Regions from separate parts of the Ensifer sp. Root954 genome, predicted to be linked through region 3. Evidence: riboswitches for the same ligand, from Rfam matches in the RefSeq annotation. Region 3 holds a riboswitch; each other region holds the start of a gene.

Region 1 (10,522 bases), on a different contig from region 3:
TCGATGTCGCGAATGCGGTTCAGCCGTTCCAGCGAAAGAACGATGTCTGCCTTGCCCTCCCGCGGGATCTGCCCGGCGACATGGCCGGTGTTGCCGCCCTGCGGCACAATCGCCGTGCGGGTGGCGCTCGCGAGCTTCATGATGCGCGAGACCTCGTCGACGTTGGCCGGACGCAGGACCATCGGCGTCGTGCCGCGGTAAAGTCCGCGCGATTCGACGAGATAGCGCGCCTTGTCGGCTTCGTCCGTCAGCACGTTGGTGTTGCCGACGATCTCGGCGAAGGAAGCGATGAGTTCGGGAGAGGGAAGGGTGGTCATGGGCCTCACTTCGCATTGCGCCTGCGCGCGCTATCGGATCGGTCGATCTGAGGATCTGGTCCTCGGTTCCTGGTCGGCGGCGATCATAACCGCAATTGGTGCCGTTCGATGAGGGTGGGTGCGGAGAAGATGCCGCACACTATCTTACCCTCGTGGTGCCGCCGCCCGTTGTAACCGGTCGATGATGGCTTCCCCCAACCCGTCCGAAGGGATCGGCCCGAAGGCGATGGTCTCTGCGCCGCTGGCATCCGCCCGCTTCATATAGTCGAAGAGATTGGCGGCGGCTTCGCGCAGATTGCCAGTCGGGCTGAGATCGAGAACGACGGCCGCCTGCTCTTCGCCGGCGATCCGATTGCCGCCGAAACGGATCAAGGCTTCGCCCGCATGCACCTCGGCGGCATCGAGCCGGACGGCAGCGCCGGGCGCGTAGTGCGAGGCGAGCATGCCCGGCGCCTCGATCGTCGCTCCCGCCGTCTCCGGCCGGGTCACCGGACGGCCAAGCAGGCGTTCGATCTCGGCGGCATCGAGGCCACCCGGCCGAAGCAGCCGGATCTCGTCGCCGTCTACCTTGATGATCGTCGATTCAAGGCCGATTTGGGCCTGGCCGGCGTCGAGGATCAGCTTCAGTTTTTCGCCGAGATCGGCTTCCACATGGACCGCACTGGTCGGGCTGATCTTGCCCGACGTATTGGCGCTGGGTGCGGCCAGTGGTCGCCCGAAGTGGGCGATTACCCGGCGCGAGAAACCGTCGGGCATGCGGATGCCGAGCGTGTCGAGGCCGGCGGACGCCAGCGCATGAACCGTGCTGTCGGCGCGCTGCCGAAGGATCAGCGTCAGCGGGCCCGGCCAGAAGGCTTCGGCCAGCTGCCTCGAAATCGGATCGAAATGCACATGGGCTTCGGCCATCGCCATGTCGGAAACATGCGAGATCAGCGGATTGAAGCGCGGGCGCCCCTTCATCTCGTAGATGCGACTGATCGCATCGGGATTGGTAGCGTCGGCGGCAAGGCCGTAGACGGTCTCGGTCGGAATGGCGACCGGCTCGCCTTCGGCAAGAACGGCGCAGGCGCGCGCGATCGCGCGGTCCGGTTCTCTATCCGTGTCGATGATCTCAGCCATGCCGTTTCCTTTCCGACGCTTCCTTAACGGACGCACCGGAAAAACAGAACGATTTTCTTTGAAGGAACCGGTTCGGCTCAGAGGCTGCGAATGATGCGACGCAACGCGTCATCCTTGGCGCCAAGCATCAGTACGTTTTTCAGCGCGACCTTGGGATCATCGGTGCGAAACAGCAGCCCGTTGTCACGAAAGTTGCGGTTGATGACCATTTGCCCGGCTTCGGCGCCCGGTTCGATGGCGACGGCGAAGTACATGCGTGAATAGCCGGGCTGGATACTCTCGAAAAAATGCGTCTCGTCGCCCAGGTTGCAGAAGAAGTTGGCGAAGTAGAAGGACCAGGTGATGTCCTTGGAGGGAGTAACCGGCGTACGCGCCGCCGTCACGTGACAGTAGCCGAGATGCGGCCGGCCGACGAGCGTGCGGTGGAAGATCATCTTCGGGAACTGGATCGAGGTGTGGAACCCGTTGATCCGCTTATGGGTCGTGTCGCCGGCGGTGCTGAGCTTCTTGCCCGTCCTGTCTGCGACTTCCTCATAGCTCAAATACCGGCGTTCGCTCGGCAACCATTGCCTGCGGTTGATCCGGCCCGTGCGCAGGAATTCGGTATGAACCGCCACCTTCGGCGGGATTGTCGGCAGCTTCTCGGCTGTCGCGTCGTAGTATCTCAACTTTGCCATGATCGTCAGCGCGCCATCTGCCTGCCTGCAGGACCTCTCTCGTCCGCCGGCTAGGCTAGCGGCTCATGGTTAATGAATGATTTCGTCCTGGCTGCATCATTAGCGTTCTCTATCTGACGCGATGTCGCAAACGGGCGAAACCCTCCCGCATCTGCGCCGACCGCGCCGCAAAAGTCGGCAAATGCCCAAGATGTGATCTATCTATATGTTTGCAATGTAAAAATTCTAAGACGGTGGCCTTTTGTGGCGGTTTTTTCCGTGTCGTCATTCTGGAATTGGATGTCGCTATCGGGCAGCTGCCAAGGCGACTTCCGCGATTACATATCCTTACTCAAGGTGCCGTCTTCGAAGGGAAGATGGAGAATTGGGAAGCCGGTCAAATCCCGGCGCTGCCCCCGCAACGGTGGTGGAGCGAAAGCCTCGGCAAAGGCCACTGGACGGTTCGTCCGGGAAGGCGCCGGGCAGGTCCGAAAGGACGGCTCCTGAGCCCGGAAACCAGCCTTGACGGACATAACCGTAACGGGTTGCGGCGGGCAGCCGGATCGGAGCCTCAAACGCATGGGCGTGCGCCCGTGCGGGTTCCTGTCCTGCCTCTCCGAAACATGGCGCATGAGGACAGGACATGGACACCAGAAACGATATGCTTCGAAAGCTGAAGGGCAGGCGGGACGGCTACAGCCTCGACCGGGCCTTTTACATCGATCCCGACTACTACAGGCAGGATCTGGAAAACATCTGGTACAAGGATTGGCTGTTTATCGGCCATGACTGCGAGATCCCGCGGGCCGGCAATTACTTCACCGTCCAGGTAGGCGACTACCCCGTTGTCATCACCCGCGACCGCCAGGGCGCCATCCGGGCGCTGCACAATTCCTGCCGCCACCGCGGCTCGCGCGTCTGCACGCAGGCGAAAGGCTCGTCGGCAAAGCTTGTCTGTCCCTATCACCAGTGGACCTACGAACTCGACGGCTCGCTGCTCTTCGCCCGGCAGATGGGAGAGGATTTCGACAAGGCCGCCCACAGTCTGAAGCCGATCCATTGCGAAACGGTCGGCGGCTACATCTTCATCAACCTGTCGGAAAAGCCGATGGATTTCACGGCGTTCCGCGACATGGCCTTGCCCTATCTCGCGCCGCATCGGCTCGGCGAAACCAAGGTCGCGTTCGAAAGCACCATCATCGAGAAGGGCAACTGGAAGCTCGTCTGGGAAAACAACCGCGAATGCTACCATTGCGCCGCCAATCATCCGGAACTCTGCCGCACCTATCCTGAGGCGCCGACGGCGACCGGGGTGCAGGGCGCCAAGGATGATCCTGTGATCGCAGAACATTGGGCGAAGTGCGAGGCCGAGGGCCTGCCGAGCGAATTTAAGATGTCGCCGACCGGTCAGTTCCGCGCCGCCCGCATGCCGCTTGTCGACAATGCCGAAAGCTACACCATGTCGGGCGCCCGCGCCGTCAGGCGGGCCCTGTCCGCCGACGTCTCCCAGAGCCAGATCGGCACGCTCTTGATGTTCCACTATCCGACCACCTGGAACCATGTGCTCGCCGACCACGCCATCACCTTCCGGGTGCTGCCGCTCGGGCCCGAACTGACGCAGGTGACGACGAAGTGGCTCGTCAACAAGGATGCGGTCGAAGGCGTCGACTACAATCTAGAAGAACTGACGCATGTCTGGACCGAGACCAACGATCAGGACCGTCAGATCGTCGAGGAAAATGCCTTCGGCATCCGCTCACCGGCCTATGAGCCCGGTCCCTATTCGCCCGAGCACGAGGGTGGCGTGATGCAGTTCGTCGAGTGGTACTGCAAGTTCATGGAGCAGCGCCTTGCCGGCGACGCGGCTCCGCTTTCAAGGGTCGCCTGACATGCAGATGGCCTCTTCGTTTCACCATTTCGACGCGCTGCATGTCTGGATCGACCGGCAGCAGATGCTCGAATGCACATCGGCGGTCGTCGAGACCGCCGATGTCATGACCTTCACCTTCCGGGCCGAAAAGCCCGCCTGGTTTCGCTATCTGCCTGGGCAATTCGTGACCCTCGAACTGCCCGTCGCCGACGAGCCAGTGATGCGCACCTACACCCTGTCGTCGACGCCCTCGCGGCCGCTGTCGATCGCCGTCACCGTCAAGGCGCAGTCAGACAGCATCGGCACCCGCTGGATGTTCGAGCACCTGAAGCCCGGAATGAAACTCCGCGCCTTTGGCCCGCTCGGCGATTTCAGCTTCGTCCGCCATCCCGGCGACAAATACCTGTTTATCTCGGCCGGCTCCGGCATCACGCCGATGATGTCGATGACGCGCTGGATGGCGGACTGCGTGCCGGAGACGGATGTGACCTTCATCTCCTGCGCGCGTCGTCCGGAGGACCTGCTGTTCCGTTCGGAGCTGGAGGTTCTGGCGACGCAGATGTCCGGGCTGAACCTCGGCTTCATCGTCGAGGGACATGAGGCACGCCACGGCTGGCACGGGCTTCGCGGCCGCATTGATGGCGCCAAGCTGCCGCTGCTTGCGCCCGATTTCATGGACCGCACCGTTTTCTGCTGCGGCCCCGAACCGTTCATGCGCGGCGTGCGCGAGATGCTGAAATCGGCCGGTTTCGACATGGGCCGCTACCACGAGGAGAGCTTCCAGCCGGCCGCCGCACCTGCGGCGGAAGAGATTGCCGTGCGCGCCGGCGCCGGTGACGAGGGCGAGGTCCAGGCCGCCAAGATCGCCTTCACCATGAGCGGCAAGGAGATCGAGGCCAAGCCCGGCCAGACGATCCTGCAGGCGGCGCGCGCCAACGGCGTCAGGATCGGCGCTGCCTGCGAAGGCGGCATCTGCGGCACCTGCCGGGTTATGAAGGTCTCAGGCGAGGTGGATATGAGCCACAATGGCGGCATTCTCGACGACGAGATCGATGAGGGCTACATCCTCGCCTGCTGCTCGCGACCGCTCGGAGACGTCCAGATCGAAGCTTGAAGGCTTTAATGATGTCGCGCAAAAGTGTGCAGCGGTTTTGCGGCAACGACATGCATAACAACAAGCGCTTAGTGCCTGTCGCGTGAATGCTTTTTCAAGCGAGAGGCTTTAGGGCGCGTTGCAGGGGATCGGATTGGCTGAAACGCTTGCCGGGGCGTCGGTGCCGGCCTCCGTCTTGGAGCATGCGCCCTGGGCGGCATCATTGCCGGCGATCGCCACCTGCAGGGCACGTTCCTGGCGGGCGAAATCGATCGAGCCGGTCACCAACATGTCGACGCCGCTGCCGGCGCCGCTCGTAGCGTCGGCGCGGCTCACGAGCAGCGGCTCGCTAAACATCGCAGTCGCCCTTGCGATCGCCTGCATGCCCGTTCCCCGCTCGGCTTGGGCGACGAGCATCAGTGGCAGTGGCTTTTCCGGCAGCAAGGCGCCCTGTGCCCAGATCGCTTTCAGCGCCGGCGGCGACATTGCCGCCACATTCACGTCGATGTCGTCAAGCGTTCCCGGCACGCGGTAGGGGCAGCGGCGCTTGCCGCAGTTGATGCCCGAGGAGAACTGCCACAGCGCGTAACTATCCCAGTTGCCCATCGGGAAAACCTGGCGGATATCCGGTTTGTAACGGGCGTACCAGAGCGGCAGGCGCGACAGCAGCCGGTGTTTGGCCCGGTGCGCGGCGATGTATTTGGCGGTGATGTGGTTGGTATAGAGGATCGGGTAGCGCCCGGTCCGGGTCTTGATGTGCCCGGCGAAGATGGCGGCGTCCTCCAGCGACATGTACTTGTCCGGATCGATGCCCTCGAGATCGAGCACCATCAGTTCGTCGTCGCGCGGATCGGCGTAATCGAGGAAATGGTTCGCCTGGTCGACGGGATTGCCCGGGCGGGCAAGATGGTAGGCACCCCACAGCAGCCCGTGCGAACGGGCAATCATCCGGCGGGTCTGGTAGAGCTCGCGGCTGACGGCGTATTTGCGCCACATGGTCTTGCAGTGGTTGAAGGTGTCGCCGTTGTGGTCGCCGGTGCAGGAGAAGCTTTCGGGCAGGCCGTCGGAGGCCTTGGCGATGAAACCGGAAACGCGCTTGTCGCCAAGCATCGTTTCCCAGTCGATGCTGTTCATCTCATAGGCGTCGACGATGATGGCATTCGACTTGGTCTTCCAGGGCTCCAGTTCACCGGCGCGTGCGATCGCCGCCGCGAAAGCCAGACCGATGAAGGTCGCGAGGCGCAGAATCATCCCTGTCGTGGAGATACACCGCTTTGCCATTCTCTGAGATTGCCGACAGTATCGTTAACGCATCGTAAATCCCAGCCCCCGAGCGGACTGTGCGGGAGCGACGCGCGAATGTATACCGACCTGTGGCTGTATATAAGCAATTGCTTTCATGTTCGCGATCTGACGATCAGCCGGGAAGGCGTTGGTCGACGATGCGGCAATGCCTTGCTGCAGCAACGGGTGCTGGCCGCGCCACCTGATCCCGCAGGAGGCGGAAGATGGAACAAAACCGGTGACTTATGCGTTATCGGTCGATTTCGGATTTCCCGGCTGAGGGACATCCCCGTATCGGCCTCGGTCCGGGTGAAATCATGGAAAGGTTGAAATGCCGCGGCAACCCGAAACCGGGCCGCGCAAAATGCGTTCGGTGATGGAGGGATTTTATGAAGAACGTGCTGAAGTCCGGGATGAGCCGGTGGTTTTCCGTGGCCGTTGCGGTGGCTGTGCTGGCGACGTCGGCCGCCCCGTCGCAAGCCTTCACGCCGACACCGCCGCGCCTTGAGCGGCAGAGCGATGCACAGAACGTCCAGTATCGCCGACCGGGCATGGAGCGTCGTGGCGGCTATTACTACTACAACGGCTACCGCGGTTATAACTACCGCCGCCCTGGCTATCGCTACTACAATGGCTGGTGGTATCCGATGGCAGCCTTCGGCACCGGAGTGATTATCGGTGGAGCGATCGCCCAGCCGCCGCGCTACACGCGTCCTGCCCCCGTCTATGGCAGCCGCCATGTGCAGTGGTGCTACGACCGCTACCGCTCATACCGGGCCTACGACAATACCTATCAGCCCTATGGCGGCCCGCGCCGCCAGTGCTATTCGCCCTATGGTTAAAGGGTAGGCCGGGCCGGGCGCTTTCGCTCCTGGCCCTTTTTCGCCTGGGATCACATGAGGCCGCCATAGCTGGGAGCGATGGGCCTGGCCGATGATCGCGCCGTGCCTAGCGAAAACTTGTCCTGCAGTGGCTAAAGTTCTTGGCCGAGCCCGATGAGCAGGCCCTCGGGGCCGCGGATATAGCAAAGCCGATAGGCGTCCTTATACTGGACCACTTCGCCGACCAACTGCGCGCCGCGTTTGCGGAGCCGCTCAACCGTCTCGTCGACGTCGTCGACCGCGAACATGACGCGGAGGTAGCCAAGCGCATTGACCGGGGCAGTGCGGTGATCGGCGACGACCGGTGGTGCGAGGAAGTGGGAAAGCTCGAGCCTGCTGTGGCCATCCGGCGTGCGCATCATGGCAATTTCGACAAGCTGATCGCCGAGCCCGGTGACACGCCCGGCCCATTCCCCGTCGATCGTCGCCCGCCCTTCGAGCTCAAGGCCAAGTTCGCGGAAGAAATCGATCGTCTCTTCGAGGTCTTCGACGACGATGCCTATGTTGTCCATTCGCTTGAGCGCCATGTTTCCAATCTCCACGGTCTACGGGGACGTCGCTCCAAACAACACCGAACGCCTGGGGAGAGTTCCGAACCGCGTCTCAGAGAATGCCGATCCGCCGGAGAATCCACCAGGCAAAGCCCATGGAGAGTGCGATGAACAACGCCGCATAGAGCGTGCCGGTGCCGTCGGCGAAGGGCAGCGCCCCGGTATTCATGCCGAAGAAGCCGGTGACGAGCGTCGGCGGCAGGAGGAAGGCGGTCATCAGCGACAGGATGTAAAGATGCCGATTGGTCTCCGACGAGATCTTGCTGTCGATCTCTTCATGCAGCAGACGCGCGCGTTCCTGCAGCGCGAAGACGTCGCGGTCGACCGCTTCGAGCCGATCGGAAAGCCGCTCGGCGGCGTCGATGAACCCGGGCGGTACCTCGTCCTCATCCGATGCGCCCGCCCGCCTGAGCAAGGCGAGGATCGTGCGAAGGTGCCGATGCAGCCGCACCACCGTGCGCCGCAGCGGCGCAAGTCCCGGCTGCTGCCGATGCCCAGCCTCGCCATAAACATGGTCCTCGATGACGTTCAGGTCCTCGGTCAGTTCCAGAACCAGCGAGATCAGCGTGCGCTGGAATTCGACGACGATCATCTCGAAGAGGTCGATCGGCCGTGCGCATTTCGTGCTCTTTTCCACCGCTGCCTTGACGCGGTCGATGCTGCGCAAAGGATGCAGGCGGGTGGTGATGATGATGCGGTCGCTGACGGCGAAATGCAGCCAGCCGATCGTCTTCGTCACCGCGTCGAAGGTGCGCTCGAAATCGACGAGCGTGCCGTGCACGATATCGTCCGAAACGGTGATGGCCGCCTGGGTGTCGTGGCTCGTCAGCGTGGCGACTGCGAGCGGCGGCAGGTTGCCGATCCGCTCGATGAGCGCAGGCGTTCGCGCATCCGAGAGCGCGAGGTGAACCCACACCCATCCTTCCCCGGATAGGAGGCTGTCGATCGAGGCGTCGGTGGCGATCCGCTGGCAGCGGCTTTCACCCGGCAGGAAACGATAGGCCCAGACGATGCCGGGTATTTCGGTGGAAATCAGGTTCATCTGAACGCCTTGTCCAGGGTCCGCCGCCTGTTCCGATCCATCGTTGGCAACGGGGGGGAGGAACACGCAGCCATTCAAAGTGCTAAAGTGACAGTCGCGCGTCCAGCGACGACGCGCGGCACTATCTGTCTTGGCTTCTATGCGCCGTTGATGACAGTTTTGTTACGGGCGGCCGTAGCCCGATGTTCGGGAAGCCGACGGCAATTGACGTTGACGTTTACGTAAAAATCAATAGTGTTCGGCGCACGAGGACGCGCCCGGCGCGACCTGGCTATCTGGGAGGATCATCATGTACAAGGCACCCGTCGACGAGATCGCATTCACGCTGAAGCACGTGGCAGGCATGGGCGATGCGCTGCAATCGGGCGCGCTGGGTGATCTCGGTGAAGACCTGGTCGATGCCATCCTTTCGGAGGCCGGTCGGTTCGCGACGGAAGAGGTGGCGCCGCTTGGCGACATCGGCGACAAGCAGGGGTCGCGCCTCGTCGAAGGTGAGGTCGAGACCCCAGACGGTTGGCGCGATCTCTACCACAACTGGATCGCCGGCGGCTGGAACGGGCTGACGGCCCCGGAAGATTTCGGCGGCCAGAACCTGCCGCACATGCTGCACGTCGCCGCCATGGAAATGTGGAACGCCGGCTCCATGGCCTTCGCGCTTGGCCCGACGCTCACCATGGGCGCCGTCGAGGCGCTGGAAAAGCACGGTTCCGATGAGCTCAAGGCCACCTATCTGCCGAAGATGGTCTCCGGCGAATGGACCGGCACCATGAACTTGACCGAGCCGCATGCCGGCTCCGACCTCGGTGTGCTCAAGGCCCGCGCTGAGCGCCGCGACGACGGCACCTACCGCATCTTCGGCCAGAAGATCTTCATCACCTGGGGCGAACACGACTTCACCGACAACATCGTCCATCTGGTGCTGGCGCGCCTTCCGGACGCGCCGGCCGGCACCCGCGGCATCTCGCTGTTCCTCGTGCCGAAATTCCTGGTCAACGCGGACGGTTCGCTCGGCGAGCGCAACGATCTCTTCTGCCATTCGCTCGAACACAAGCTCGGTATCCATGGATCGCCGACCTGCACGATGATCTATGGCGATGGCAAGTTCGGCGCTGAAAAGGGCGCGATCGGCTATCTGATCGGCGAGGAGAACCGCGGCCTCGCCTGCATGTTCACGATGATGAACAACGCCCGTCTGGCCGTCGGCATGCAGGGCGTGGCCATTGCCGACGCCGCGACGCAGAAGGCGATCGCCTTTGCCAAGGAGCGCACCCAGGGTAAGGCGCCTGGCTGGACGGGGCAGGGCATGAGCCCGATCATCGAGCACCCGGATGTTGCCCGCATGCTCCTGACGATGAAGGCGCTGACGCAGGGCTCGCGCGCGATTTCCTACGCCTGCGCCCACGCCGTCGACATGGGGCATGCAGCCGAAGGCGAAAAGGCGAAGTTCTGGCAGGAACGCTCCAGCCTGCTGACGCCGATCGCCAAGTCCTTCTCGACCGACGCCGGCGTCGATGTCGCCTCGATGGGTATCCAGGTGCATGGTGGCATGGGCTTTATCGAGGAAACGGGTGCTGCCCGCTATCTGCGCGACGCCCGCATCGCGCCGATCTACGAGGGTACCAACGGCATCCAGGCGATCGACCTCGTCACCCGCAAGCTGCCGCTTTCCGATGGCGGCCACGTGCGTGGCTTCATTGCCGAGTTGCGCG
Region 2 (10,522 bases), on a different contig from region 3:
CCCGAGTTTGAAATCGACGGCTTCAGGCGCGTTTCGATTTCGCCGAGCACGACGCGGGTGTTGGCCCAGTGGTCCGGGCAAGCCAGTTCACCCGACACGAGATTTGCGGCAAGCAACTCGATGCGCTCGACCGTATCGCCGGCGGTGCGCCAGGGGGCGTCCGAGAGGTCAGCGAGGATGGACGGTTTCGGGCCCGTCCAGGTGTCGGACATGACGCAGTCGAGCGGGTCGAAAGGTTGGGCGTCGCGTGCGGGGTTGCCCCCGGCCGAGGTGGGAATAGCGACCCCACGCAGCCCCGCATCCGCTGCGATCGCCCGCTGCAGGCTCTGGTCGCCGCCCTCGCCGAGACCGCGGGGCACGCGCGCCAGCGCTACGGTGAGGTCCGTCAACAACCGCCCTTCCGGCGCGACGCCGAAGATGTGCAGGCCGTCGCGGATCTGCATTTCCTTGAGGTCGCAGAGATAGGCGTCGAGCTTTTCCAGCGCCTTGTCGTCGCTGTCGCCCCTGTCGATGCCGGCGTCGCTGTCGAGGCCGATGTCGCGCACGAGGTCGAGGATCTGGCGGCTGAGCAGCCTGAGGCGGCGCGGATCACCGCCGGCGGCATCGTAATACTCGTCGACGAGCGCCTCCAGATCCTTGAGCGGCCCGTAGGATTCGGCGCGCGTCAAGGGCGGGGTCAGGTGGTCGATGATGACGGCGCTGGTGCGGCGCTTGGCCTGTGTACCTTCGCCGGGATCGTTGACGATGAAGGGATAGATGTGCGGCAGCGGCCCGAAGATCGCTTCGGGATAGCAGGTTTCCGACAGCGCCAGGGCCTTGCCCGGCAGCCATTCGAGGTTGCCATGCTTGCCCATGTGCACGATCGCCTGCGCGCCGAACTGCTGGCGCAGGAAGGCGTAGAAGGCGAGATAGCCATGCGGCGGCACGAGGTCCGGCGAATGGTAGCTTTCCTTCGGATCGATGTTGTAGCCGCGCGCCGGTTGGATGCCGACGATCACCTCGCCGAAGCGGGCGAGCGGCAGCGCGAAGGCGCCATCGAGGAAGAAGGGATCGGCCTCCGGCACGCCCCAGCGACCGGCAACTTCATCCCTTATCTGTTTCGGAAGCGAATCGAAGAACGTCTTGTAATCGTTCAGCGAAATACGCTCGCGAATTTCGCGGTCATGGCTCGCCGCATTGGTCGGCCCGGCCATCAGATAGCGGATCAGCGCGTCGCCATCGGCGGGAACCTCACCGACCGCATAGCCTTCCCGCGCCATGGCGCTAAGCACCTCGACGGTACCGGCCGGCGTGTCGAGCCCGACACCGTTGCCGAGGCGACCGTCGCGGTTCGGATAGTTGGCCATGACGATGGCAATGCGGCGCTCGGCGGGCTCTGCCCGGCGCAGCTTCGCCCAGTTGACGGCAAGATCAGCGGCAAAGCGCACCCGGTCTTCGAGCGGCTCATGGCCGACGATATTGGCCTCCACCTTGGCATCATAGATCGACGCCGCCTTGAAGGAGACGGCGCGCGCAAGGATGCGGCCATCGACTTCGGGGAGTGCCACGTTCATGGCGAGGTCGCGCGCCATCAGCCCCTGCGGCGACGTTTCCCATTGCGCCCGCGACGAGCCGGAGAAAATCACCTGCAGCACCGGCGCACCGGTCGATTCCAGCACCGTCGGCTGACGGTCGGCACCGGGCGACGAGACCGCAAAGCCAGTGGCGTTCATCACCACGTCGGGTGCGGCCTCGGAAAAAATCGCCTGCAGCGTGCCGACGGAAACGGCATCCTTGAGGCTTGAGACGAACACCGGCAGTGCCCGCACACCTTCAGCCTCCAGCGCATCGATCAGCGCCTCCACCGGCCGTGTCTCGCCACTCTGCACGAGCGCGCGGTAAAAGCAGATCCCAACCGTCGGGGGTTCGAATCCCTCCCTCGCTACCATCCGTCCCTGAACAAGGGACTGCCATTCGCTGACGCCGATCACGCCAGCACCCGGCCACCAGATGCCGGCCTTCAACAGGGGCTTTGCCGGCTGCGGCTTCTCCGCACCTGTGACCAGTGCGGCCGCATAGTCGAGAAACAGCCCGGCATTGTCCGAGCCGCCTTCGGTGAAGTAAGCCCAAAGGCGCTGGCGGTCGTCGGCTGCGACGGTGGAGAAAGGCTCCAGCCCCGGATCCGGCTTGTCGTCACCCGGCAGAACCGCGATCTCGAAACGATGGGTGACGGCAGCCGCATGCAGGGCTTCCAGCAGATAACGGAAATAGCTGGCGCCACCGAGCGGCCGGACGACGATCAGCTTGGCGTGACGCGCCGTGCGCTCGACGTAAGTGTCGACCGACATCGGGTGCATCAGGCTCATCAGGCTGGCGATGCGCAGGCTCAAGCCTCCGTCGCGTCGGCCGTGAGCCGCGGCGATCGAGGAGAGCTCGGTGTCGGCGGCCGAGAGGAAAAGGATATCGGCCGGCGTTTGCCCAAGGTCGATCGCCTCGTTGCCGTCGGCGATCGTTCCTTTCTGGGCGAGAAGCAGATGCATTCGTCTTGTCCGGTGGGGCAATTCCGAACGAAAACGCTAAAAGCGTTTTCCATCCGGAACTGCATTATTTCAATGCGTTAGATCATTTCATTCAAGAATGATCTAGACGAGCGCGGTGATCGCAGCGCGCACCGCCGCCTCGTCCATGTCGTGCAGGCCGATGACGACGAGGCGCGTACCGCGCTTTTCGCCGGCGCCCCAGGCGCGGTCGTAATACTGGTCGATGCGGGCGCCGACCGCCTGGATCAGGAGGCGCATCGGCTTGCCGGGCACGTCTGCAAAACCCTTGAGGCGCAGAACGTCGTGCTCCGCGATCACGCCCTTCAGGCGATCGATGAACGCCGAGGGATCGGCGATCGAACCGAGCTCGACGACGAAGCTGTCGAACTCGTCGTGATCGTGCTCCTCACCTGCCTCGTGCTCCATCTCGTGATGCGACTTGCGGTTGGCGATATCGCTTTCCGTGCCGACACCGAGGCCAAGCAGGATGGCAGCGGCGACTTCGCCGTTCTTCGCCTCGATCATCGTCGGCTTGCGGCTGGTGCGCGAAGACACCTCGTCGCGTACGGCCTTGAGGCCGGAGGCATCGATCAGATCGGTCTTGTTGAGAACGATGAGATCGGCGGCCGTCAGTTGGTCCTCGAACAGCTCCTCGATCGGGCTTTCGTGATCGAGATTGTCGTCCTCGACGCGCAGCGCATCGACCTTGTCGTGGTCGTCGGCAAAGCGGCCAGCGGCAACGGCGGCGCTGTCGACCACCGTGACGACGCCATCGACGGTCACTTCGCTGCGGATATCCGGCCAGTTGAAAGCGGCGATCAGCGGCTGCGGCAGGGCAAGGCCCGAGGTTTCGATGATGATGTGGTCAGGACGGTTTTCACGCTCGAGCAGCTTCGTCATGGTCGGGATGAAATCGTCAGCCACGGTGCAGCAGATGCAGCCATTGGTAAGCTCGATGATGTCGTCCTCGGTGCAGGCCTCGGCACCGCAGCCCTTCAAGACATCGCCGTCGACGCCGAGATCACCGAACTCGTTGATGATCAGCGCGATGCGCTTGCCGTCGGCGTTCTGCAGCAGGTTGCGGATCATCGTCGTCTTGCCGGCGCCGAGGAAGCCGGTGATGACGGTCGCCGGGATCTTGCCCTGGTTGGCTCTCGCAGTGGTCATGGATCAACCCTTCATTTTCAGCGGCAAACCGGCCGCGACAAAGTAAACTTCAGCGGATTTCTCCGCAACGATCTGGTGAAGCCGGCCGGCATGGTCGCGAAACTCGCGGGCCATGCGGTTCTCGGGCACGATGCCGAGGCCGACCTCATTGGAAACAAAGACGAGGCGCGCCCGCGCCTCAGGCAGATACGCAACAAGGGCGGCGAACTCCGCCGTCATGTCGCGCTCTTCCAGCATGAGATTGGTTACCCATAGCGTCAGGCAGTCGATCAGGACCACATGGCTGGGATCATCGATGCGTCTGAGGATGCCGACGAGATCGAGCGGCTCCTCATGCGTCGTCCAGCCCTCGCCGCGGCGCGTCCGGTGATGGTCGATGCGCTCGCGCATTTCGTCGTCCCAGGCGCGGCCCGTTGCGACATAATGCATGGTGAGGCCGGACGCTTCGACGAGCCTCTCGGAAAAGCTGGACTTGCCGGAACGGGCGCCGCCAAGGACCAGCACGGGCCCGGCGCTGAGACTGCTCATCGTGGCTGCCTCAACATTCCCAAAACAGCCGTCGGTGGCAAAAGCCATCGGACGCGCCACGGGCGCGTTCTTGAAAACATCTGCGAGCCAAAACAACCTCCGTGATGGCGTTGGAGACAAAAGTCCCCTCGGGCGGAATGCCCATGCCGGATGGCAGGTCTCCTGGCTCACGGCGTCACGGGCCGAACATCGCCTCGCCCTTAAACGGCAAGGTTCCGATGTCAGGGCCCGAGCGGCCCGCCTCACCTTCCCGGCGTCTTTCCGGTGCCACAGCGAACCTTTGCGCGTCGTCTCCGACGCATGGGCGCTGTGAGGGACATCGTGAAAGGCGGACGATTCGTAGAAGAAGAGGCGTCCAAACCCGGCTGATCACGATGCCACGCCAGTGGCTTTTCCGGCTTGATCCCCGACCTGCCCCGATTGCCCATGCAACCGGCCGACAGCCCGGCACCAAACCCGATGGCGAACCCTGACCGTTCTACAGTCGCGGGGTCGGCTGCGATAAGGATGCCCGATTTGGGTCCATCCGTCACATTCCCAATTATTCCCCCAGATCGCCACGACAAGGGGGAACCATCCAACACCTGATGATTAGGAAGCGGGCAGCCCAAAGTCAATCGACGCATGCGACGCCTCCCCGGCCGAGTTGCGCCACGCGACGATTTGTCGGGCGTCAGGCACGACGGCGGTGTGAAGGGAACCGATGTCGAAACCTAGTGCTATGGATAGCAAACTGCTGCTAACACGTGTGTCAAAAATGCCGAGGGCGAATCTCGCCAGAAAGGGAACCTTTCGAGTGGATACCGACCTGCGCCGCGTCGTCCTCATCGTCTCCCTGTTGAACCTCGGCTATTTCGGGGTCGAACTCCTTGTCGCGCTTTCGATCGGCTCGGTGTCCCTCATGGCCGACAGCGTCGACTTCCTCGAAGACGCCTCCGTCAACATGCTGATTTTCTTTGCTCTGGCCTGGACGGCGCGGACCCGCGCGCGGGTCGGCATGGCGATGGCGTTCATTCTACTGGTACCGGCGCTGGCCTTCCTTTGGACGGCCTGGGCGAAGTTCATGGATCCGGTCCCGCCAGAGCCCTTTGCCCTGTCCCTGACCGGACTTGGGGCGCTGGTGGTCAACCTCTTCTGCGCCTATCTGCTCGTCGCCTACCGTCACACGAGCGGCAGCCTCACGCGGGCAGCATTTCTCTCGGCCCGCAACGATGCCTTCGCCAATGTGGCCATCATCGCCGCGGGTCTGGCGACAGCCTATCTGTGGCAGTCGGCCTGGCCGGACCTGATCGTCGGCCTGGGGATTGCCCTGATGAACATGGATGCCGCGCGGGAAGTCTGGGAAGCCGCAAGCGAGGAGCACGATGTCGCAGCGTAGTTCCGCCGGATAAGCTCGTTCCTCCTGTTGGGCCCGACGTACCGGACCTGCTGACTGACCGTTGCCGCGCCGCTAGCGGCTGAGCAACTCGTCCAACCAGCGACGATCGAGCACAGCCTCCAGCTCGTTCGCGACATCGTCGAGCGCCGCATCGACCGATTGGCGGTAGTTGTTGGCGCCGCCTTCGATGCCGAAACTCTTGAGCAGCGCGCCACGATAGGCGTCGCTGGTGAAGAGCCCATGCAGGTAGGTGCCCATCACGCGGCCATCGGCCGAAAGCGCGCCGTCGGCGCGATTGTCGATGCGCACCGATGGCCGGCCACAGTCTGCACCTTGCGTCTTGCCAAGATGGATTTCGTAGCCTTCGAGCGCCACATCATGCTCCAGAGACCAGGCGCGGCTGTTGCGCACCGTCTTTTCCGGCGCCATCTCGGTCTCGACCTCGAGCAGCCCGAGACCCTCGACCGCACGTTCGCCGCCCTCGATGCCGAGCGGATCGGTGACGCGCCGGCCGAGCATCTGGTAGCCGCCGCAGATGCCGATGACCCGGCCGCCCCGGCGCACATGACGTTCGAGGTCACGGTCCCACCCTTGCGCACGGAAATCGATGAGGTCGCCGATGGTCGACTTCGACCCGGGAATGACGACGAGGCCAGCGTCTGCCGGAATGGGACTGCCAGGCCGCACGAAGACGAGATCAATCTCCGGTTCGGCGGCGAGCGGATCGAGGTCGTCGAAATTGGCGATGCGCGACAGTACCGGGACGGCAACCTTCAGCGCCCGCCCCTCGCCGCGCGTCAGCTTCTCCAGCACGACGGAATCTTCGGCAGGCAGGCGTGCCGCCGCCTTCAACCACGGCACGACGCCGAAGCAGGGCCAGCCGGTGTAGCGGTTGACGGCAGCAATGCCGTCGTCGAACAGCGTGACCTCGCCGCGGAACTTGTTGATGAGATAGCCGGTCACCATGCGCCGGTCTTCCTCGGGCAGGATCGCATGCGTGCCGACCAGCGAGGCGATCACCCCGCCGCGGTCGATGTCGCCGACCAGCACGACCGGCACGTCGGCCCGTGTCGCAAAGCCCATATTGGCGATGTCGCCGGGCCTGAGGTTGATTTCGGCCGGCGAGCCGGCGCCTTCGACCACCACGAGATCGGCACCGGCCGATATTTGTTCGAAACTCTCCATGACGGCGCCCAGCAGTTTGGGCTTGAGCGCCTGATATTCCCGCCCCCTAGCCTGCCCGGCGACCTTGCCCTGAACGACGATCTGGCTGCCCACGTCCGACTGCGGCTTCAGGAGCACCGGGTTCATGTGCACCGACGACGGCACGCGCGCGGCCAGCGCCTGCAGCCATTGCGCGCGGCCGATCTCGCCGCCGTCGTCGGAAACGGCGGCGTTGTTCGACATGTTCTGCGGCTTGAACGGCCGGACCTTCAGGCCCTGATTGGCGGCAAGCCGGCAGAGCCCCGCCACCAATACCGATTTTCCGACATCCGAGCCGGTTCCCTGCAACATGATCCTGCGTGTCATGCGGCCATCGGTAACACTGAAACGGGCAGCGGCAAAGGTCTGTTTCGACACGATTTCGCCGCAATTGACAAAGCCCTTTCACGCATTGTTTCGCGCTTTCGCAAGGCTTGTCGAAAATGTCGCGGCCGATAGCCAGAATGCGACATGGCGTGGCGAGTTTGGCATTCAATTTTTTGCAGCGCACACCTATATCAGCGGCATAGCAACACGCCCCGGAGGATAAGCCTCCGGCCTCTCAAGGTTCATGTCCATGCTGTATATTTTCAGCAAGCCCAATTTCGTTCAGATCGCCTGGAACTCGAAGGTTCCGTCCAGCCAGTCGCGCGTACGCAACCTCGTCGTCGACGCACCCTTCGGCCCGCTCGGCGTCATCCGCACGTCGAACGTCGGCTAACGCCAGCGATCGGGGCGCAAGCCCCTTCGAGCTCTCCTCCCAGAGCCTCCTCCACCGCCCCTCCGGGGCGGTTTTTTTATGTCCGGCATTGGCCCTGAAATGCGAAGGCCGCATCAACCTCTTCAAGAGGGATGCGGCCGCCAAAAAACGCCTGGTCACTTCGGAAAAACACACCGAAGGTTCGCTCAAAGTCCGGGACGCACAAACCTGATCCGGACCGGCGGCAGTCCCCCGCCGCGAGAAGAACAATTAGCTGGACATCGTTACCGGATGGTTATTGAGGATTTAACCAAAGATGAATTCCGGACTTTTTTGTAAATTTTTCGCGACATGCGCGCCATTTGGCGTGACGCAATCACGACAGGAAACGTCAGGATCTCGACAGGGTTCTGAGGTCCGTGGCGCCCAGCGCCATTTTTTGCGGCAAGAATTGTCGCTATTGCTTAAATTCGGGGTCTCTCACGCACAAAATACGCGCTTCGGCGATGTCGCAGACAGAACGCACGAGACCCCGTCCTTCCCGGTCAACCGATTGAAGAGGTTGATTTCTCAGCGAGAAACCTTAGGCTTGGTTTGCGGTATAAGAGGAGATTGGCTGGCGACAGGGTTCCGCGGCCAGGGCTGAATACGAACTCCCACACCGTCCGCAGCAAGGGTGAACCTTGGCTTGTTTGATGCCGAACCCCCGGCTGCATCGTTGTTTCGGGTGACGGAGGATGTCGCGTCCGCCGTGGATTCCCGTTTGGATCTTGGCTGCAAAATAAGACTGGGAGGTCTTGCAACATGAAGAAACTCCTCGCTTCCACCATTCTCGCCGCTGGCCTCTATGCCATGGCGGGTTCCGCGCAGGCCGCGGAATGCGGTGAAGTCAGCATTGCCGAAATGAACTGGGCTTCTGCCGGCGTCGCCGCCCAGGTGGACAAGTTCATTCTGGAGAACGGCTACGGCTGCACGGTGACGCTGGTCACCGGCGACACCATGCCGACCTTCGCTTCCATGAACGAAAAGGCGCAGCCCGACATGGCGCCGGAACTCTGGGTCAACGCCGTGCGCACGCCGCTCGACGCTGCGATCAAGGAAGGCCGTCTCATCGAAGCCGCCAAGATCCTGAGCGAAGGCGGCGTCGAAGGATGGTGGATCCCGAAATTCCTCGCCGACGCGCACCCGGACATCAAGACGGTGCAGGACGCGCTGAAGCACCCGGAGCTCTTCCCGGCACCGGAAGACTCGTCGAAGGCCGCCGTTCACAATTGCCCGTCCGGCTGGAACTGCCAGGTCTCGACCGCCAATCTCTATCGCGCGCTGAACGCGGAGAAGGACGGCTTCCTGCTGGTTGATACCGGCTCGGCTGCCGGCCTCGACGGCTCGATCGCCAACGCGTTCGAAAAGAAGACCGGCTGGCTCGGCTACTACTGGGCACCGACCGCCATCCTCGGCAAATACGAGATGACCCGCCTCTCCTTCGGCGTCGATCACGACAAGGCCGATTGGGACGCCTGCACCGCCGTGCCGGATTGCCCGAGCCCGAAAGTCAATTCCTACCCGGTTTCCGACGTTTACACCGTCGTGACCAAGTCCTTCGCCGACAAGGCGAGCGTTGCCATGGACTACGTCAAGGCGCGCAAGTGGGACAATGGCACCGTCAACAAGGTTCTCGCCTGGATGGACCAGAACCAGGGCACCAACGAGGACGGCGCCAAGCACTTCCTCGCCGAGTTCCCGGATATGTGGACACAGTGGGTGAGCCCGGAAGTGGCCGAAAAGGTCAAGGCAGCGCTCTGATCGAATATGACGGCAGGCGGACCGTGGAATCGGCCGCCTGCCCGTTCCGGTTTTGATGCCGGGACAGGGAACGATGGGGCGTCCTTGCGGGTTTCGTTTGAACGTTCATCGTCTCAGAGGCGGCGAACCGGGAGCCTTCGCGTCGCTATCAGGTAAGCGGGCGACACATTTCGCTGCCACAGTTTAAGTGCCGGGACCCAAAGAGGTCACCCAAGTGTGCGCCGTCATCGACCCGTTCGATGCCGAGACGCGGCCGGCTTAAAAAAACTTCCGGCCAAGAAGGGGAAACAAATGGCCTCCATCTGCAGTGTCTTGCCAGCGTTGCTCTGCAAGTTCCCTGCCATTGACGAGAGCACGATCCGGCTCGCCCGCAAGGCTGTCGATGATAGCTTCAAGGGCTTCGTGCGATCCTATGGTAACGCCATCGACACGGTGGTCCAGCCGCTTCAATGGTTCCTGAACTACCTCGAAAGCCTGTTCGTCGGCTCCCCCTGGATCGTGATCCTGGCGGCGATGACCGCGATCGTCTATTTCGGCAGCCGCAACATCAACGTCACCATCGGCACCGCGCTGTCGATGATCGCCATCGGCCTTGTCGGGCTTTGGAATGACACCATGGTCACGCTCGCCATGGTCACCGTCTGCACGCTGATCTCCATCCTCATCGGCATTCCGATCGGTATCCTGATGGCGCGCTCGGACCGGGTGCAGTCCTTCGTCAATCCGATCCTCGACGTCATGCAGACGATGCCGAGCTTCGTCTACCTGATCCCGGTCGTCATGATCTTCGGCATCGGCAAGGTGCCGGGGCTGATAGCCGTCGTCATCTACGCGGTGCCACCGATGATCAGGCTCACCAATCTCGGCATCCGCCTCGTCGACAAGGAAGTGCTGGAAGCGGCCGACGCCTTCGGCTCCTCGACCTGGCAGAAGCTGAAGAACGTGCAGATGCCGCTGGCGTTGCCGACCATCATGGCCGGCATCAACCAGACGATCATGATGTCGCTGGCGATGGTCGTCGTCGCATCGATGATCGGCGTCGGCGGCCTCGGCAAGAACGTGCTGCAGGCGATCGCCAACCAGTTCTTCACCGTCGGCTTCCTCAACGGCTTTGCCCTTGTCGGTATCGCCATCATTTTCGACCGTACCAGCCAGGCCTTCGGCAAGCGGCTGCAAAAGCACTCGGAGGTTATCCATGGCTAGTCACGCGATCGAGGTGAAGAA
Region 3 (10,522 bases):
CGATCAGGGTTTGTGGCGCCGGGGTTTCCCCCGGCGCCGTCGTGACTTCGTGCTGCCCCGTCATGCTTTGACGGCTTCGCGCGTATCGGCGGCAAAAGCCGCTCGAAGCGAGCGGGCGGCGGCGACCATGTTAACGAGCGCCGGCCGCGTCTCTTCCCAGCGCCTGGTCTTCAGTCCGCAATCGGGATTGACCCAGATCTGGTCCGGCGTGAGGCCCTCGGTCGCTTTTTCGATGAGATGCACCATTTCCTCGACGCCGGGCACGCGTGGTGAATGGATGTCGTAGACGCCCGGGCCGATCTCGTTCGGATAGGCCTCGTCGGTGAAGGCGCCGAGCAGTTCCATCTTCGATCGCGACGTCTCGATCGACATGACGTCGGCGTCCATCGCCGCGATTGCGGCCATGATGTCGTTGAACTCGGAGTAGCACATATGGGTGTGGATCTGGGTCGCATCGCCCACCCCGGCTGCACTGAGACGGAAGCACTCCACCGCCCAGTCGAGATAGGCCTTGCGATCGGCATTTCGCAGCGGCAGGCCTTCGCGCAGTGCTGGTTCGTCGATCTGGATGATGGCGATGCCGGCGGCCTCGAGATCCGAGACTTCATCGCGCAGTGCTAGTGCGATCTGCCGGCACACCACGGAACGTGGCAGGTCGTCACGAACGAAGGACCATAGCAGCATGGTGACCGGACCTGTCAGCATGCCCTTGACCGGGCGATCGGTCAGCGACTGCGCGAAGGTCGCCCACTCGACCGTCATCGGGTTTGGTCGCGAAACGTCGCCGAAGATAACAGGCGGACGCACGCAGCGCGATCCGTAGCTCTGCACCCAGCCGCTCTGGGTGAAGGCGTAGCCCGAGAGCTGCTCGCCAAAATATTGCACCATGTCGTTGCGCTCGAACTCGCCGTGAACGAGTACGTCGATGCCGACCTCTTCCTGCCAGCGCACCGCCAGTTCGGTCTCTCGGCGAAGATAGGCGGTGTAGTCGACATAGCTGAGTTCGCCCTTCGCATGCAGTGAACGGGCCTGCCGAACCTCCGATGTCTGTGGGAAGGATCCGATCGTCGTTGTCGGGAAGAGCGGCAATGACAGCTTCTTCGCCTGCAGTGCCCGGCGACCCGCGAACGGGGACTGCCGCTTGCTGTCCGCATCCGTCAGCGCTTTCAAGCGCCCGGCGACCAAAGGATCATGGATCCTGAGTGAGGTGAGCCTCGCCTGGGCGGACGCGATCGAGGCGGCGAAAACGTGCTCGGAAATGGCAAGCCCCGGCTCGAAGGCGCTGGCAAGCAGGCTGAGTTCGTCGAGTTTCTGCGTACCGAAGGCGAGCCAGGAGGAAAGTTCCGGATCAAGCGCACGCTCCAGCTCGAGATCGATCGGCACGTGCAGGAGTGAGCATGAAGGTGCGAGCTCGATGCGGTCGCGGCCGTGGGTCGAAGTCAGAGGCTGCAGCCGGCGGAACAGGTTGGCCAGATCGGTCCGCCAGATGTTGCGGCCGTCGATGACCCCGAGCGATAGGACCCGGTCCGCCGGAGCCGATTGGATGAGCGTGTCGATCTGCTGCGGCGCGCGCACGAGATCGACATGCAGTCCATCGACCGGCAGCGCCAACGCCGTTGCCGTGTTGTCGCCGATCGAGCCGAAATAGGTCGCCAGCATGATCTTGAGTCCGGGCACGTCGGTGTCGAACGTGCGATAGGCGAGGTCGAGGGCGCGACGATCCTTGTCCGCGAGATCGAGCGCCAGGCAAGGCTCGTCGATCTGGACCCAATCGGCGCCGGCGTCAGCAAGCTCCGCCAGGACCCTCACGTAAACGGGCAGGAGCCGTTCGATCAGATCGACCGGATCGAAGTCGCCGCCCTTCGATTTGCCGAGCTTCAGCAGTGTCACCGGGCCGATGAGCACCGGGCGTGTGCGATAGCCGAGGGCTTGAGCTTCCTGGAAGGCTTCCAGCGGCCGATTGTGGGTGAGCTCGAAGCGCTGATCCCTGTCGAACTCGGGCACCATGTAGTGATAGTTGGTGTCGAACCACTTTGTCATTTCGAGCGCGGGAGTGCCGCTGCTGCTTCCCGAATGGGTGCAGCCGGCGGCGCAGGGCGTTCCGGCCGAGCCGCGCGCCATGGCAAAATAGGTGTCGAGATCGACCGGGCCGCCCGTCCAGCCATAGGCCGGCGGGATTGCGCCGACAAGCACGGCGGCATCGAGCACGTGGTCGTAGAAGGAGAAGTCGTTGGAGGGGATGATGTCGATGCCGCGCGTTTTCTGCGCGGCCCAGTTTTCAGCGCGGAGCTTGGCTCCGGTATCGAGAAGTTCGCCGCGGCTGGCCTTTCCGGCCCAATAGCGTTCGAGCGCGAATTTCAATTCGCGACGGCGGCCGATGCGCGGGAAACCGAGATTGGCAGTCTTGATGGTCATTTCCTTACCCCGAAGGTTATGGGCAAGGCTTGAATGCGACGCAGCCGCGGCGCGAGAGCGATCCCGCGTCCTCAACGCGCCTCATCGGACACCCCGCCCGTGGACGTTGTTCATCGCGGCAGGTCTCCTGGCTTGCGGGTCGTCGCGGACCGTTCCGTCTTCCCGAGGCGTCTCCCTCAGTGACATCTTCGAACGGCCGCTCTCCGCTTACAGTTGCGGGGGCAGCTCCGGCATGGGCGCTTGTCTGGCGCCGCACCGAATTCCCTCTTAGCTCCGTCCCTCCAAAGGCGGGCGAAGAACCACGATGGGGCGACAATGCCCTGTTCCGAGTTTTTCGTCAATCGCATAAAGAAATGCTTATGTCTTTATTCTCTCCCGCCGCCGCCCGCGGCGAGACAATGGCAGGACGAGGTCTTTCCATTGCTTTCCGCTCACGGGACGGTTGCGGTTTGGTCGAAGCGTCCTCCTCCGGCCACTGCCACGGATCCGCCGCGTCGCCAACGCGCGCGCGGATATGCTCTTGATCTCGCGTCAGGCCGATATCCCGGAGTTGGAACTCGTTGAACGTGTCGATGGCAACCGGAGGGTTGAGGGTCTTATCGGCCCAGTTCAGGACATGGTAAATCGTTGATCGCACTGCGCTAAGCATTGCTATCCTCACTTCTTTCAAGGGCGTGTGTTCGCGAAAAAAGTGAGGGTTTTTGCCGTTTCGCGCAAAGCGATTTCTCGCATGCTGGCATAAAGAATGCTTATCTCAGTTCCATGAGCAAGATTCCTCCCATGAGTGCGGTGCGCGCCTTTGAGGCCGCCGCCAGGCACCTGAGTTTCACCCGCGCCGCCGAAGAGCTCGGCATGACGCAGGCGGCCGTCAGCTATCAGATCCGGCTGTTGGAAGATCGCATCGGCGCGCCGCTGTTCGTTCGGCTTCCGCGCGAGGTGCGATTGACCGGCGCCGGGCGGCAGCTAGCGCCGAAGGTGACCGAAGCGATCGATCTCTTGGGGGCGGCCTTCTCGGAGATCGCCGACAAGACCGAGCATCACCTGCACATCTCGGTGCTGCCAACCGTCGTGTCGAGCTGGCTCGGTCAGCGCCTCGCGTCGTTTCAGACCGCGCATCCCAACATCAGCATCAGGGTGCACATGTCGACCGAGTTGGTCGATTTCAAACGTGACGCCATCGATCTCGCGGTGCGCAGCGGCGCCGGCGACTGGCCGGGCAACGATGTCTTTCCCTTGTTTCCGCTCGATTACGTGCCTGTCTGCACGCCATCCTTCCTGGAAAAGCACCAGCTCAAGGAGCCCGCGGACGTTCTGAGAGTCCGGCGTTTCGGCAACGCCAGCTGGTGGCGGCGGTGGATGATCGAAACCGGCGTCGAGCCGCCGGCAAGCAATGGCACCGAATTGATCTTCGACGTGCAGGCGATGGATGTCGCCACAATCCTTGCGGATCACGGCATTGCGATTGCCGTCTCGACCTTCCTGATGGATGAACTGAAGAGCGGCAGGCTCATCCGGCCGTTCGAGCATGTGGTGCGCGACGGCCGCGCCTATTGGCTCGTCTATCCGCAAAGCACCAGGCGGCAGAAGAAGATCCAGGCCTTTCGCGACTGGGTCGTCGCCGAGGCCGATGCGTCGAACGCCATGCTTTCGACCGTGATGGAGCAATCCTGTCCGGCGTCGCGTCGGACCTACCGCGGCGCAATGTAGAGACACAACGGGGCCTACTCGGCCCGTCGGTCTTCTGAAGATGACGCTTTCATGGAGAAACTGAAAATCAGCTGAGAACGGCTGTTACCAAACTGACATGGCGGCTCCCTAAAGACTGCGGCCAACCGCAGAGAAGGGAAGTATCAGCCCTCCGACGCGGATACCGCAAGCCATCGTCGGAGGCCCGTTTCCATGAAAATTGTCCAGATCAGCGACACCCATCTCAGCCCCGCCAAAAGCCACTTCAACGGCAATTGGGAACCGGTTCGCGCCTGGATCGAGGCGGTGGCACCCGATCTCGTCATCCACACCGGCGACGTCACCATCGATGGCGCCGACCACGAGGACGACATCACCTTCTCGCTCGATCTGATCGGCCAGCTCTCGATGCCGGTGCTGATCGTTCCCGGCAATCACGATGTCGGCCATCTGCCGGGTTCGCACCAGCCGGTGGATCCAGTTCGGCTTGCCCGCTGGCGCCGGCTCGCCGGTCCGGACTACTGGGGCCGCGACCATGGCGACTGGCGGCTGCTCGGCCTCAACAGCCTGCTGATCGGCTTCGAGGACGAAGAAGACAGGCAGTTTACCTGGCTGGAGGAACAGTTGCTCAGCCGCGACGGCCGCCGGGTGGCCGTCTTTGCCCACAAGCCGCTCTTCGTCGACGATCCGGGCGAAGGCGACACCGGCTACTGGGGCATCCGTCCGCGCCAGCGCCAACGCCTGTTTGATCTTTTCGCCGAAGCCGAGGTGGCGCTGCATGCAAGCGGCCACCTGCACTGGGCCTGGACGGGCAAGCACGCCGGGACGTCGCTCGTCTGGGCACCGCCGACCTCCTTCATCATTGATACGCTGGAACGGCCGATGCCGGGCGAGCGGCTGGTCGGCGCCGTCGTACACGAGTTTAGCGACGTCAACGTCGAAAGCGAGATCATCGCGGTGCCGGGACTGACCAGCCACCTGCTCGATCCGATCGTCGAAGAGGTCTACCCGCTGGCGGCCAAGAAGACGGTCCGTGTGGAGGCCGCGCAATGAGCGTGCTTTCGCTAGAGGGTATCACCAAGTCCTATGGCGGCAACGCGATCCTGAAGGGGGTTAGCCTGCAGGCGGAGGCGGGTGAGTTCATCGCGCTCGTTGGTCCTTCCGGCTGCGGCAAGAGCACGCTGTTGCGCATCGTCGCCGGTCTCGATCATGGCGACGGCGGCGAGATCGTCATCGGCGGCCGCAGCGTCGCGCGCATGGCGGCGGCCGATCGCAATGTCGCGATGGTCTTCCAGTCCTATGCCCTCTATCCGCACCTGACGACGGGCGAGAACATCGCCGTGCCGCTTGCGATGCGGCGGCTGACAGCGGCGCAGCGCCTGCCTGTGATCGGCAATCTGATGCCGGGGCAGAAGCAGATCCGCAGCGATATCCAGCGCCAGGTCAAGGAAATGGCGCTGGCGCTGAAGATCGATCACCTGCTCGACCGCAAGCCCGGGCAGATGTCCGGCGGCCAGCGCCAGCGCGTGGCGCTCGCCCGCGCCATGGTGCGCCGCCCGGCCGTCTTCCTGATGGACGAGCCGCTCTCCAATCTCGATGCCAACCTGCGCGTCCATGCCCGCGGCGAGATCGTCGATCTCCACCGCCGCGCCGGCGTGCCGACGCTCTATGTCACCCACGACCAGTCGGAAGCGCTGTCGATGGCGGATCGAGTGGCAGTGATGATCGGCGGCAATCTCTTGCAACTGGCGACCCCGAAGGAGATCTACGACAACCCCTCCCATATCGAGGTCGCACGCTTCCTCGGCCAGCCGAAGATCAACGTGCTGGAGACCCGCACGGATACGGCGAGCATCGTGCGTTTCGGCGATCTGGTGCTTCTGGCAAGCCGCGGACAGGCGCCGGATGCTTCAGTGAAGCTCGCAATCCGCCCGGAATTCGTGCGCTTCCATGCGGCAAGCGCCGGCCGGTTGAGCGCGCGGGTCGAGCGTATGGAGTTCCTCGGCTCTGAGGTAATCGTTTACGCCCGCCTCGATGCGATCGGCGAGCTGGTCACTGCCAAGTCAGCACCTGCCGAGGCCGCGGTGCTCGCGATCGGTCAGCCCGTTGACGTCGAGTTCATGCCGGAACGGGCGATGCTGTTCGACGGCGAGGGCACCCGGCTGCCAGCCGAGCGGGTCGCTATCGCCGCGACGCTGGAGAAGATCCATGGCTAAGGCGGGTTCCAATCGGGATACGGCGGCAGGGGCGGCGGATTTCGTGGATACCGCCCTCTGCCCTGCCGGGCATCTCCCCCACAAGGGGGGAGATCGGCTGGAGGCAATGCCTCAGCATTCATCTCTGCGAGACGGCGCCCAGCCGGCGCAGCGGCTGCGGACCCAGACGGCGATCGGTGCCGCGACCACCGATCCCGATCGCCGCGAGGCCCGCATTGCCTGGCTGTTAGCGCTGCCGGCCATCACGCTGCTCGTCCTCTTCATCCTTTTACCGACCGCGGCGGTGATCGTTCTCGGTTTCACCGATTTCGAGCTCGGCTACGGCAGCTTCCGCTTTGTCGGCTTCGAGAACTATGCCGAACTCTTCAGCGACCGCACCTTCCGCCGCTCGCTCTGGAACACCACCATCTACACCGCGATCGTCACACCGGTTTCGATCGTGCTGGCGCTGGCAATCGCCATGCTGATCGAGGCGGAAACCAAGGGCCGGGCGTTCTTCCGCACGGTCTATTTCCTGCCGGTGGCCTCGCTGCTCGTCGCCATGGCGACGGTCTGGCAGTTCCTGTTTCACCCGACCATCGGCCCGATCAACACCTTCTTGGCCGTTTTCGGCATTGCCGGCCCCAACTGGCTCGGGGCCTCCGGCACGGTGCTCTATGGTCTGTCGATCATCGGCATCTGGCAGTCGGTCGGCTTCAACATGGTGCTGTTCCTTGCCGGTCTCACCGCCATCCCGCGCGAGCTCTATGCCGCAGCGGAAGTCGACGGCGCCAAGACCTGGTTCGATCGTTTCCGGCTGGTGACCTGGCCGATGCTCGGGCCGACGACGCTGTTCGTCACCACCATCAGCATCATCAACTCAGTGAAGGTGTTCGAGACGGTGAAGACGCTGACCGAGGGCGGTCCGAACAAGGCGTCGGAGGTGCTGCTCTTCACCATCTACCAGGAGGGCTTCGTCTATCTGCGCGTCGGCTATGCCTCGGCCATGACCGTCGTCTTCCTCGCCATCCTCGTCGTCCTGATGTTCCTGCAGTACCGCGTGCTCGACCGGAAGGTTCACTACGCATGACCAACACCATCTCCGTCACCCGCCTCATTCGCCTCGCCGTTCTCTCGTTTGGCGCGCTCATCTTCCTCGCGCCCTACATCTTCATGGTCTCGACCGCCGGCAAGGCTCAGAGCGAGATCTTCTCCTCGTCGCTGTCGCTGATCCCTGAGCAGTGGTCCTATATCGAGAACTTTTCCAAGGCGCTGTCGCGCGTCTCGATGACGACCCTGCTCTTCAACGGCGTTGTCGTCTGCGCGCTGATCTTCGTCATCCAGATCGTCGTCGCCATCCCTTGCGCCTATGCCATGGCGAAGCTGAAGTTTCGGGCGGCCCGCACCATGATGGTGCTGGTCATGCTCGGCCTCCTGGTGCCGATCCACGCAACCGCGCTGCCCATTTACGTGGCCTTCGACAGGTTGTCGGTGCTGAACAGCTACGCAGCGCTAGTGGCGCCGTTCTCGATCTCGGTGTTCGCGATCTTCCTGTTCCTGCAGTTTTTCCGCGCCATGCCCGACGATCTGATCCATGCGGCACGCCTCGATGGTATGTCTGAAGCCGGCATCGTCGCGCGCGTCATCGTGCCAAACGCCTGGCCGGCGATCACCGCCTTCGCAATCTTCTCGGTCGTCGCCCACTGGAACGATCTCTTCTGGCCGCTGATCGTCGTCACCAACCAGGACTATGCGACCCCGCCACTCGGCCTTCTCTACTTCCGCGCCGCAGAAGCCGGCGACGACTACGGCGCGCTGATGGCCGCGACCCTCATCATCACCCTTCCCCTCGTGACCGCGTTTCTGCTGGCGCAGAAGCGTTTTGTCGAGGGCATTACCATGACCGGTCTCAAAGGCTGAACGGTCCAACCTGGAGCGCAACCCATGACACATCTGAGACAGCTTTTCACCGCGGCTGCCGCATCGCTGATGCTCGCAGCCCCCGCCGACGCCGAGACCCAGCTGACGGTGCATTATCCGATGCCCGGCTTCTTCAAGGACGTGATGGATACGATCTCGAAGAAGTTCATGGAAGAAAACCCGGATATCAAGATCACCTTCGCCAATCCGTCGGCGACTTATGAGGAAGGCATCCAGACGATCATGCGTCAGGCCGGAACGGCCGAGATGCCCGATCTCACCTTCATCGGCCTCAACCGCCTGCGCATGGTCAACGAGCGCGACGTCCCCGTTGATCTCGGCCCGTTCATCGCCAAGGACGGCAACATGGCCGAGCAGGGCTTTTCCGAAAGCATCCTGAAGCTCGCCCAGGTGGGCGGCAAGCAGGTGGGCCTTGCCTTCGCCACCTCCAACCCGATCATGTATTACAACGCCGATCTCGTGCGCAAAGCCGGCGGCGACCCGGAAAACCCGCCGAAGACCTGGGACGAGGTCATTGCGCTTGGGGGCAAGATCAAGGCGCTTGGGGACGGCAACGAGGGCATCGATTTCCGCTGGCAGGGCGATGACTGGATGTTCTCCGCGCTGCTCTTCGGCGCCGGCGGCGAGATGCTGAGCGAAGACGAAAGCAAGGTTGCCTTCAACGGTCTCGAAGGTGAGAAGGCCGTCGAAGTGCTCGACCGCATGGTCAAGGAAGGCGGTCTGCCGGTTTTGACCAAGCAGGCCGGCGAGCAGGCCTTCGTTGCCGGCAAGGTCGGTTTCGCCTTCCAGACGACGGGTGCGCTGCGCAACACTATCAAGAATGTCGGCGACAAGTTCGACCTGCGCACTGCCCATATCCCGCTCATCGACCCGGCAAAGGGCAAGCTGCCGACCGGCGGCAACGCCGTCGTTATCCTGACGCGCGACGCCGAAAAGCAGGAGGCCGCCTGGAAGTTCGCGAAGTTCGCAGCCGGCCCCTATGGCGCCTCGGTTGTCGTTCCCGGCACCGGCTATGTGCCGAACAACGAGCTGGCCGCCAAGTCGCCTGAGTATCTCGCCAACTTCTACAAGGAAAACCCGCTGTTCCGCGCTGGTCTTGAGCAGATGGCGCTGATGCGCCCCTGGTATGCCTTCCCCGGTAGCAACGGGGTGAAGGTGACGCAGACGATCGTCGAGAACCTGTCGCGCATCGTCGAGCAGCAGGCCTCGCCGAAGGAAGCGCTGGACGAGGCCGCGGCCGAAGTCGAAAGCCTGCTGCCGCGCAGCTGATCCTGTAACCAAATCGATCGACGCCGCCCCGAAGGAAACTTCGAGGCGGTGTTTTCGTGTTTGCTCACGCGAGGTGGCGAACAGTCCCGCCTGCGTAGAGCCGGCAGTCGAGATTGAGATGGCGGCAGCCCGACGCATTCTCGGCCATATCGAGCAACAGCGCCGCCGCTGCGAGCCCCATGTCACCGTCGGGCATCGAGATGGTGGTGAGTGTTGGCGTCATCAGCCGGCCAAGCGCGATGCCGTCGAAGCCGGCGACGGAGACATCGTCAGGCACGGAAAGGCCTTCACGCCGCAGCGCTGCTATCACGCCGAGCGCCAGCAGATCGTTGGAAGCGATGATTGCGGTCGGGCGGTGCTGCGCAAGAACCGTCGCGAGGTCGAGGTTTTCATAGCCGTCGACGAAGGGGATCTCGACCGCCTCCATCGGCCGGGCGCCGGCTTCCTGCATAGCGGCCAAATAGCCGTCATAGCGCAGGCGCGCCCGGTCGGATGAACGGAAGTGGCCGGAGACGACGAGGATGCGGCGGTGACCGTGGTCGAGGATGTGGCGAGTGAGATCGAAACCGGCCCGGTAATTGTCGACGGTGACGGCGGCAGCGAAGCGTGCGACCGGCCGGTTGTTGAGAAGCACCGTCGGCGGCAGCGCCGCCGAAAGCGCCTCGCTGGTCTTGGCGTCGCAGAGCGTCAGGATCAGACCGGTCGGCCGCTGTTCGAGCAGCGAGCGCACGGCGCGCGCCTCGAGTGCGGGATCATAATTGGATTGGGCGATCAGCACTCCATGGTTCGCCGCCTGTAAACGGTGCTGGATGCCGCCGAGCGAGGCGGCAAAGACCGGGTTGGTGACGCTTGGCACCAGCACGCCGACGACGGGCTGGCTGCGGTTGGTGGCGCGTCCCGTGGCCGGCGACGGCCGGTAGCCGAGTTCGGCCGCTGCCCGACGCACGCGACGCACCATCTCGTCGCTGACGGGACCTTCGCCCTTGAGCGCCCGCGATACGGTTGCCAGCGAGCAG

What was found. A riboswitch is a leader RNA that binds a small molecule or an ion and turns the genes downstream of it on or off. The one in region 3 is predicted to bind cobalamin.
Region 1: it holds a riboswitch for cobalamin, as region 3 does, so the genes downstream of both, ASE71_RS15175 (aromatic ring-hydroxylating oxygenase subunit alpha) here and metE (5-methyltetrahydropteroyltriglutamate--homocysteine S-methyltransferase) in region 3, are expected to answer to the same signal.
Region 2: it holds a riboswitch for cobalamin, as region 3 does, so the genes downstream of both, cobU (bifunctional adenosylcobinamide kinase/adenosylcobinamide-phosphate guanylyltransferase) here and metE (5-methyltetrahydropteroyltriglutamate--homocysteine S-methyltransferase) in region 3, are expected to answer to the same signal.

Annotation. Positions count from the first base shown of each region.
Region 1 is NZ_LMJM01000023.1:233,375-243,896, forward strand. It holds gene ASE71_RS15160 (FAD-binding oxidoreductase) at 1-317, opposite strand, end outside; gene ASE71_RS15165 (L-threonylcarbamoyladenylate synthase) at 462-1,436, opposite strand; gene ASE71_RS15170 (DUF6656 family protein) at 1,514-2,113, opposite strand; cobalamin riboswitch at 2,431-2,632, shown strand; gene ASE71_RS15175 (aromatic ring-hydroxylating oxygenase subunit alpha) at 2,736-3,980, shown strand; gene ASE71_RS15180 (hybrid-cluster NAD(P)-dependent oxidoreductase) at 3,982-5,076, shown strand; partial or broken gene ASE71_RS15185 (glycoside hydrolase family 25 protein) at 5,299-6,336, opposite strand; gene ASE71_RS35770 (hypothetical protein) at 6,415-6,669, shown strand; gene ASE71_RS15190 (BA14K family protein) at 6,753-7,181, shown strand; gene ASE71_RS15195 (VOC family protein) at 7,313-7,747, opposite strand; gene ASE71_RS15200 (transporter) at 7,824-8,813, opposite strand; gene ASE71_RS15205 (acyl-CoA dehydrogenase) at 9,103-10,522, shown strand, end outside.
Region 2 is NZ_LMJM01000027.1:78,503-89,024, reverse strand. It holds gene cobN (cobaltochelatase subunit CobN) at 1-2,519, opposite strand, end outside; gene cobW (cobalamin biosynthesis protein CobW) at 2,622-3,686, opposite strand; gene cobU (bifunctional adenosylcobinamide kinase/adenosylcobinamide-phosphate guanylyltransferase) at 3,690-4,214, opposite strand; cobalamin riboswitch at 4,349-4,807, opposite strand; gene ASE71_RS22325 (cation transporter) at 5,011-5,592, shown strand; gene ASE71_RS22320 (cobyric acid synthase) at 5,665-7,122, opposite strand; gene ASE71_RS36535 (hypothetical protein) at 7,373-7,516, shown strand; gene ASE71_RS22315 (ABC transporter substrate-binding protein) at 8,300-9,298, shown strand; gene ASE71_RS22310 (ABC transporter permease) at 9,590-10,501, shown strand; gene ASE71_RS22305 (quaternary amine ABC transporter ATP-binding protein) at 10,494-10,522, shown strand, end outside.
Region 3 is NZ_LMJM01000001.1:174,278-184,799, reverse strand. It holds gene ASE71_RS00730 (acyl-CoA thioesterase) at 1-64, opposite strand, end outside; gene metE (5-methyltetrahydropteroyltriglutamate--homocysteine S-methyltransferase) at 61-2,415, opposite strand; cobalamin riboswitch at 2,515-2,734, opposite strand; gene ASE71_RS00720 (hypothetical protein) at 2,753-3,064, opposite strand; gene ASE71_RS00715 (LysR substrate-binding domain-containing protein) at 3,196-4,122, shown strand; gene ASE71_RS00710 (metallophosphoesterase family protein) at 4,315-5,154, shown strand; gene ASE71_RS00705 (ABC transporter ATP-binding protein) at 5,151-6,317, shown strand; gene ASE71_RS00700 (carbohydrate ABC transporter permease) at 6,310-7,386, shown strand; gene ASE71_RS00695 (carbohydrate ABC transporter permease) at 7,383-8,216, shown strand; gene ASE71_RS00690 (ABC transporter substrate-binding protein) at 8,241-9,506, shown strand; gene ASE71_RS00685 (LacI family DNA-binding transcriptional regulator) at 9,571-10,522, opposite strand, start outside.